One region of the Streptomyces sp. NPDC000075 genome, then DNA from elsewhere that is predicted to be linked to it. Evidence: predicted binding sites of a transcription regulator. Region 1 holds the regulator's gene; the other holds the start of a gene.
The links. Region 1 encodes HrcA, which represses chaperone genes, less so after heat shock. Its sites were predicted from a motif close to TTNGCACTCNGNNNNNCNGAGTGCNAA; they were not measured.
Positions count from the first base shown of each region.

Region 2: groES (co-chaperone GroES) is a predicted target of HrcA. The motif match lies at 1,780-1,806, and genes of this name have one in related genera.

Region 1 covers NZ_JBEPFL010000042.1:26,376-29,860, forward strand. The annotation lists gene ABT403_RS33860 (nitronate monooxygenase) at 1-370, opposite strand, end outside; gene dnaJ (molecular chaperone DnaJ) at 516-1,655, opposite strand; gene hrcA (heat-inducible transcriptional repressor HrcA) at 1,656-2,672, opposite strand; gene ABT403_RS33875 (MBL fold metallo-hydrolase) at 2,820-3,485, shown strand, end outside.
Region 2 covers NZ_JBEPFL010000004.1:294,835-298,319, forward strand. The annotation lists gene ABT403_RS07410 (sensor histidine kinase) at 1-992, opposite strand, end outside; gene ABT403_RS07415 (response regulator transcription factor) at 995-1,681, opposite strand; gene groES (co-chaperone GroES) at 1,950-2,258, shown strand; gene groL (chaperonin GroEL) at 2,370-3,485, shown strand, end outside.

The DNA of each region.
Region 1 (3,485 bases):
GGTCCTCCAGCAGGATGGCGAGCTTGGCGTCGTAGCCGTCGTCGTCGGTGCCGATGATGTCCTCCTCGGCGAGGGAGACCTCGTACCAGCTCGCCTCGCCCGCCAGCTGCCCGCGGTAGGCCTCGACGGCGGCGGGGTCGGCGTGGGCGGTCTGCGGCAGGAGGAGGTTCACGCCGAAGGGGCGCCGGGTGAGCCCGCGCGTCTGCTTGATCTCCTGGTACATGCCGTCGGCGGTCTTGTAGCCGCCGGCCAGGAAGCCGAGCCCGCCCGCCTCGCACACGGCGGCGACGAGGGGCGGGCCGGAGACCCCGCCCGCCATGGGAGCCTGCACGATCGGGTACGGGTGGAGACCGTTCGGTGCGGAGGACATGCACTGCATCGTGCCATGTCCGGGTCACGGCGCCGAATCATGGCATTCGCCTGGCATAGTCCGCTTTCCCGGGGGGCGCGCAACAGCGAGGAGCCCGGTACGGGTTCTCCCGTACCGGGCTCCTGAGCGCACTGCCGCAGGGCGGTCAGCGGCCGTTGAACGCGTCCTTCAGGCGGCTGAACAGGCCCTGCTGGCCCGGCGCGAACTGGCCCATGGGCCGCTCCTCGCCGCGCAGCTTGGCGAGCTGGCGCAGCAGCTCCTCCTGCTGGGCGTCCAGCTTGCCGGGGGTGGTGACCTCGACGTGGACGATCAGGTCGCCGCGCCCGCCGCCGCGCAGGTGCGTGACACCGCGCCCGTGCAGCGGGATCGCCTGGCCGGACTGGGTGCCGGGGCGGACGTCGATCTCCTCCAGCCCGTCCAGCGTCTCCAGCGGGCACTTGGTGCCCAGGGCCGCCGCCGTCATGGGGATGGTGACCGTGCAGTGCAGGTCGTCCCCGCGCCGCTGGAAGGTCGGGTGCGGCAGCTCGTGGATCTCCACGTACAGGTCGCCGGCGGGGCCGCCGCCGGGGCCGACCTCGCCCTCGCCCGCGAGCTGGATGCGGGTGCCGTTCTCGACGCCGGCCGGGATCTTGACCGTCAGGCTGCGGCGGGAGCGGACCCGGCCGTCGCCCGCGCACTCGGGGCACGGGGTCGGGACCACGGTGCCGAAGCCCTGGCACTGCGGGCAGGGGCGCGAGGTCATGACCTGGCCCAGGAAGGACCGGGTGACCTGCGAGACCTCACCGCGGCCGCGGCACATGTCACAGGTCTGCGCCGAGGTGCCGGGAGCGGCACCCTCGCCGGAGCAGGTGCCGCAGACGACGGCGGTGTCGACCTGGATGTCCTTGGTCGTACCGAAGGCGGCCTCGTCCAGCTCCAGGTCGAGGCGGATCATGGCGTCCTGGCCCCGGCGGGTCCGCGAGCGCGGGCCGCGCTGCGAGGCCTGGCCGAAGAAGGCGTCCATGATGTCGGAGAAGTTGCCGAAGCCGCCCGCTCCGAAGCCGCCCGCGCCGCCACCGCCGCCCGAGGAGGACAGCGGGTCGCCGCCGAGGTCGTAGACCTGCTTCTTCTGCGGGTCGGAGAGGACCTCGTAGGCCGCGTTGATCTCCTTGAAGCGCTCCTGCGTCTTCGGGTCCGGGTTCACGTCCGGGTGGAGTTCACGCGCGAGGCGGCGGAAGGCCTTCTTGATCTCGTCCTGAGATGCGTCGCGGCGCACGCCGAGTACGGCGTAGTAGTCCGTGGCCACTTACGACTCCGCCAGGATCTGTCCGACGTAACGTGCCACTGCGCGTACCGCTCCCATCGTTCCGGGGTAGTCCATGCGGGTCGGTCCGACCACGCCGAGTTTGGCGACTGCTTCGCCGCCCGAACCGTAGCCGACGGACACGACCGACGTGGAGTTGAGCCCCTCGTAGGCGTTCTCGTGCCCGATCCGTACGGCCATCCCCGACTCCCCGGCCTCGCCCAGCAGCTTGAGGAGCACCACGTGCTCCTCCAGCGCTTCGAGCACCGGCCTGATCGTCAGGGGGAAATCATGTCCGAAGCGAGTGAGGTTGGCGGTGCCGCCGATCATCAGCCGCTCCTCCGCCTCCTCCGCCAGGGTTTCGAGGAGGGTCGCGAGCACCGCCTTGACGGTGGCCCGGTCCTCCATCTCGAACGACTCCGGCAGGTCCTGCACCAGATTCGGGACGTCGGTGAAACGCCGGCCGACCACCCGGCTGTTGAGCCGCGCCCGCAGGTCGGCGAGGGAGTTCTCGCCGAAGGGGGTCTGGGTGTCCACCATGCGCTGCTCGACCCGCCCGGTGTCCGTGATCAGGACGAGCATCAGCCGGGCCGGGGCCAGCGACAGCAGCTCGACGTGCCGGACGGTGGAGCGGGTCAGCGACGGGTACTGGACGACGGCGACCTGACGGGTGAGCTGCGCGAGCAGCCGTACCGTACGGCCGACGACGTCGTCGAGGTCGACGGCCCCGTCGAGGAAGTTCTGGATGGCCCTCCGCTCGGGCGTCGACAGCGGCTTGACCCCGGCCAGCCTGTCGACGAAGAGGCGGTAGCCCTTGTCGGTGGGGATCCGGCCGGCGCTGGTGTGGGGCTGGGCGATGTAGCCCTCCTCCTCCAGCACGGCCATGTCGTTGCGCACGGTGGCCGGTGAGACGCCCAGCTTGTGCCGCTCGGTGAGGGCCTTGGAGCCGACGGGCTCCTCCGTCCCGACGTAGTCCTGGACGATGGCGCGCAGCACCTCGAGTCTGCGTTCACTGAGCATCGCGCACACCTCCGGATGCGGGTCGGTCGTCGGGCGGTCCGGGCCGGGTTGGCACTCTGACTGTTCGAGTGCCAGGGATCCCCCGGTCAGTGTACGGCCGGGTAGTACGCCGGGGGCAAGGGCGGCCCGCCAGGGTAGCGTCGCGGCATGGACATGCGATGGGAAGAGGCGGGCTGGGAACGGCTGACCGGGCGGGCGGGCCGGCGACGGCTCCCGGTGTGGGACTGCACGGTGGGGCTGGTGGTGGGGGACGACTCGGTGCTCCTGATCGACCCCGGATCGAGCGTGCGGGAGGGGGCCGGGATCCGTGCCGAGGCGGAGCGGCTGACCGGGAGGCACGTGACCCATATCGCATTCACGCACGGACATTTCGACCACGTCCTGGGCGGCGGCGCCTTCGCGGGCGCCCAGTTCTTCGGTGCGGTCGGTCTGGACCGGCTGCTGGGCACCCCCGGGGGCCGCGAGGAGCTCCGGTACAGCGCGGTGGCCCAGGGCCTGGCGGAGGGGGAGGCCGACGAGGCCTGCGACCTGCTCAAGGCGCCGGGGCACCAGGTGTCGGGCGAGTGGACGCTGGAGCTGGGCGGGGTGCAGGTGCTGCTGGCGAACCTGGGGCCCGCGCACTCCGAGCACGACCTGGCCGTCTTCGTGCCGGGCGAACGGGAGACGGTGTTCTGCGGGGACCTGGTCGAGGAGTCGGGCGAGCCCCAGGCGGGCTCCGACGCGGTACCGGGGCAGTGGCCGGCGGCCCTGGACCGGCTGCTGTCGCTGGGCGGGGAGGACGCGCTGTACGTGCCGGGTCACGGAGCGGTGGTG
Region 2 (3,485 bases), on a different contig from region 1:
CGGGGCGCGGGCCGGCGCGCCGCGTCCTCCGCCGCCAGCAGGGCCAGGTCCACCGGCTCGGGGCGCGGCGCGGGCCCGCCGTCGAGGCGGGCCAGGAGCAGCAGGTCGGCGGCGATCCGCTGGAGCCGCTCGGTGTCGGCCAGCGCGGCGGCCACCGACGCCCGGTCGGGCCGCTCCATGGCCAGGGCCACCTCCAGCCGGGAGCGGACGGCGGCCAGCGGGTTGCGCAGCTCGTGCGAGGCGTCGGCGGTGAACTGGCGCTGCCGGGCGTCGGAGCGCTCCAGCCGGTCGAGGGTGTCGTTGACGGTCCGCGCCAGCTGGGCGATCTCGTCGGCGCCGCCCGGGTCGGGGACGCGGCGGTCCAGTTCGCTCGCGGTGACGGCGGCCAGCCCGGAGCGGATGGCGGTGACGGGGCGCAGCGCGTGCCCGGTGGCCCACCAGGCGAGGGCCGCCGCGAAGGCGATCATCGGGGGTGCCCCGCCGAGCAGCCCGACGGCGACGGCGCGGGTGGCGTCGTCGACGTCGCCGAGCACGGTCATCGCGTACACGGTGTGCGGGGCGGCCGGGTCGTGCGCCCCGGGCGGCCCGGGGGCCCCGACGGCCACGACCACGCGCCGCTGCGCGCCGGGGTGCGCGGGCGCGAGCACGGCCGAGCGGGAGTCCTGCCCGGGGCCGGGGCGCAGCCCGTCGAGGCGGGGGATGTCCCGGGGCTCCCCGCCGGCGGCGGTGCTCGCGACGGTCCGGCCCCGCGCGTCGCGTACGAGGACCAGGTCGACCCCGCTCTCGGGGGCGGGCAGCCGGCCGCCGGGCGGCAGGGTCCGGGTGTCGACCTGGGCGGCGACCTTCCGCGCGGCGAGCTCGGTGCGGCCGGTGGTGTTGTCGAGGAGGTTGCCGCGCATGAGGGTGTACAGCCACAGGCCGCCGGTGGCGAGCACGGCGGCCATCGCGAGCGCGGCGGCGAGCGCGGTCCGGGCGCGCAGGCTGCTGACCACGGTCAGCCGCCGTCGGGGGCCATGCGGTAGCCGGTGCCGTGGACGGTGAGGATGGAGCGGCGGCCGAAGGGCGCGTCGATCTTCTTGCGCAGGGAGGAGACGTAGACCTCGACGATGTTGGGGTCGATGCCGTGCGGGGAGTCCCAGACCTCGTCGAGGATGTCCTGCTTGGCGACGGCCCGGCCGGGGCGCTCCATCAGGCAGGCGAGGACGCCGAGCTCGCGCGCGGTGAGCTCGATGTCCTGCGGGCCGCGGCGGCAGCGGCGGTCGTGGGGGTCGAGGACCAGGTCCCCGGCGCGGAGCACGGCGGGCGCGGGCCCGGGGCCGGCGGCGCGTCGGGCGAGGGCGCGCAGGCGGGCGCCGAGCACGACGAAGGAGAAGGGCTTGGTGAGGTAGTCGTCGGCTCCGGCGTCGAGGCCTTCGGCCTCGTCGTACTCGCCGTCCTTGGCGGTGAGGACCAGGACGGGGGTGGGGTCGCCGTGGGCGCGCATCCGGGCGCAGATCTCGGCGCCGCCGGGGCCGGGGAGCATGAGGTCCAGCAGGACGACGTCGTACGGTCCGCCGGTGAGGGCCAGTTCCAGCCCGCGGTGTCCGTCGTGGGCGACCTCGACGCGGTGGCCCTCGGCGGACAGGCCCTGCCGGAGGGACTCGGCCAGGTTCTCTTCGTCTTCGACGACCAGGATGCGCACCCGTCCAGCCTCACACACCGCGCGCCGAACCCCGTGGGGCCGGGTTTGGGCCAAACGGGGGCAGCCGCGGCCGGAATACGTGGATCCGGCGGACCGTGTTGGCACTCCGCTTGACCGAGTGCTAATCGCCGGAATAGTGTCACACCTGGCACTCGCCACCGGTGAGTGCCAACACAGCGACAGGCAGGTCCGGCACCCGCGACGACGGATCGACCTGGTCGCCACCTCAGACAGTTAACCCCGGATCTCCGAAGGGGGAGGTCGGATCGTGACGACCGCCAGCTCCAAGGTTGCCATCAAGCCGCTTGAGGACCGCATCGTGGTCCAGCCGCTCGACGCCGAGCAGACCACGGCCTCCGGCCTGGTCATCCCGGACACCGCGAAGGAGAAGCCCCAGGAGGGCGTCGTCCTCGCGGTCGGCCCGGGCCGCTTCGAGGACGGCCAGCGTCTCCCGCTGGACGTCTCCGTCGGCGACATCGTGCTGTACAGCAAGTACGGCGGCACCGAAGTGAAGTACAGCGGCGAGGAGTACCTCGTCCTCTCGGCCCGCGACGTGCTCGCGATCGTCGAGAAGTAATCACTTCTCACGCATTGCTTTGAACTGCGCCCCTGGTCACCCCGCTGATTGCCGGGCGGCGAGGGGCGCGGTTCGTTAAACCCGAGTTTTCGAGAGGGCTGAACCGCTCCCATGGCGAAGATCCTGAAGTTCGACGAGGACGCCCGTCGCGCCCTCGAGCGCGGCGTCAACAAGCTTGCCGACACGGTCAAGGTGACGATCGGCCCCAAGGGCCGCAACGTCGTCATCGACAAGAAGTTCGGCGCCCCCACCATCACCAACGACGGTGTCACCATCGCCCGCGAGGTCGAGCTGGACGACCCGTACGAGAACCTCGGCGCGCAGCTGGTGAAGGAGGTGGCGACCAAGACCAACGACATCGCGGGTGACGGCACCACCACCGCGACCGTGCTCGCCCAGGCGCTCGTCCGCGAGGGTCTGCGCAACGTCGCCGCCGGTGCCTCCCCGGCCGCCCTGAAGAAGGGCATCGACGCCGCGGTCAAGGCCGTGTCCGAGGAGCTCCTCGCGACCGCCCGCCCGATCGAGGACAAGTCCGACATCGCCGCCGTGGCCGCGCTCTCCGCGCAGGACTCGCAGGTCGGCGAGCTCATCGCCGAGGCGATGGACAAGGTCGGCAAGGACGGTGTCATCACCGTCGAGGAGTCCAACGCCTTCGGCCTGGAGCTGGAGTTCACCGAGGGCATGGCCTTCGACAAGGGCTACCTCTCCCCGTACATGGTCACCGACCAGGAGCGTATGGAGGCCGTCCTCGACGACCCGTACATCCTGATCAACCAGGGCAAGATCTCCTCCATCCAGGACCTCCTGCCGCTGCTGGAGAAGGTCATCCAGGCGGGTGGCTCCAAGCCGCTGCTGATCATCGCCGAGGACGTCGAGGGCGAGGCGCTCTCCACCCTCGTCGTCAACAAGATCCGCGGCACCTTCAACGCGGTCGCCGTCAAGGCCCCGGGCTTCGGCGACCGTCGCAAGGCGATGCTCCAGGACATGGCCACCCTCACCGGTGCCACCGTCATCGCCGAGGAGGTCGGCCTCAAGCTCGACCAGGCCGGTCTGGACGTCCTCGGTTCCGCGCGCCGCGTGACCATTTCCAAGGACGACACGACCATCGTCGACGGTGGCGGCAACGCCGCTGACGTCGCGGGCCGCGTCAACCAGATCAAGGCCGAGATCGAGTCCACGGACTCCGACTGGGACCGCGAGAAGCTGCAGGAGCGCCTGGCGAAGCTC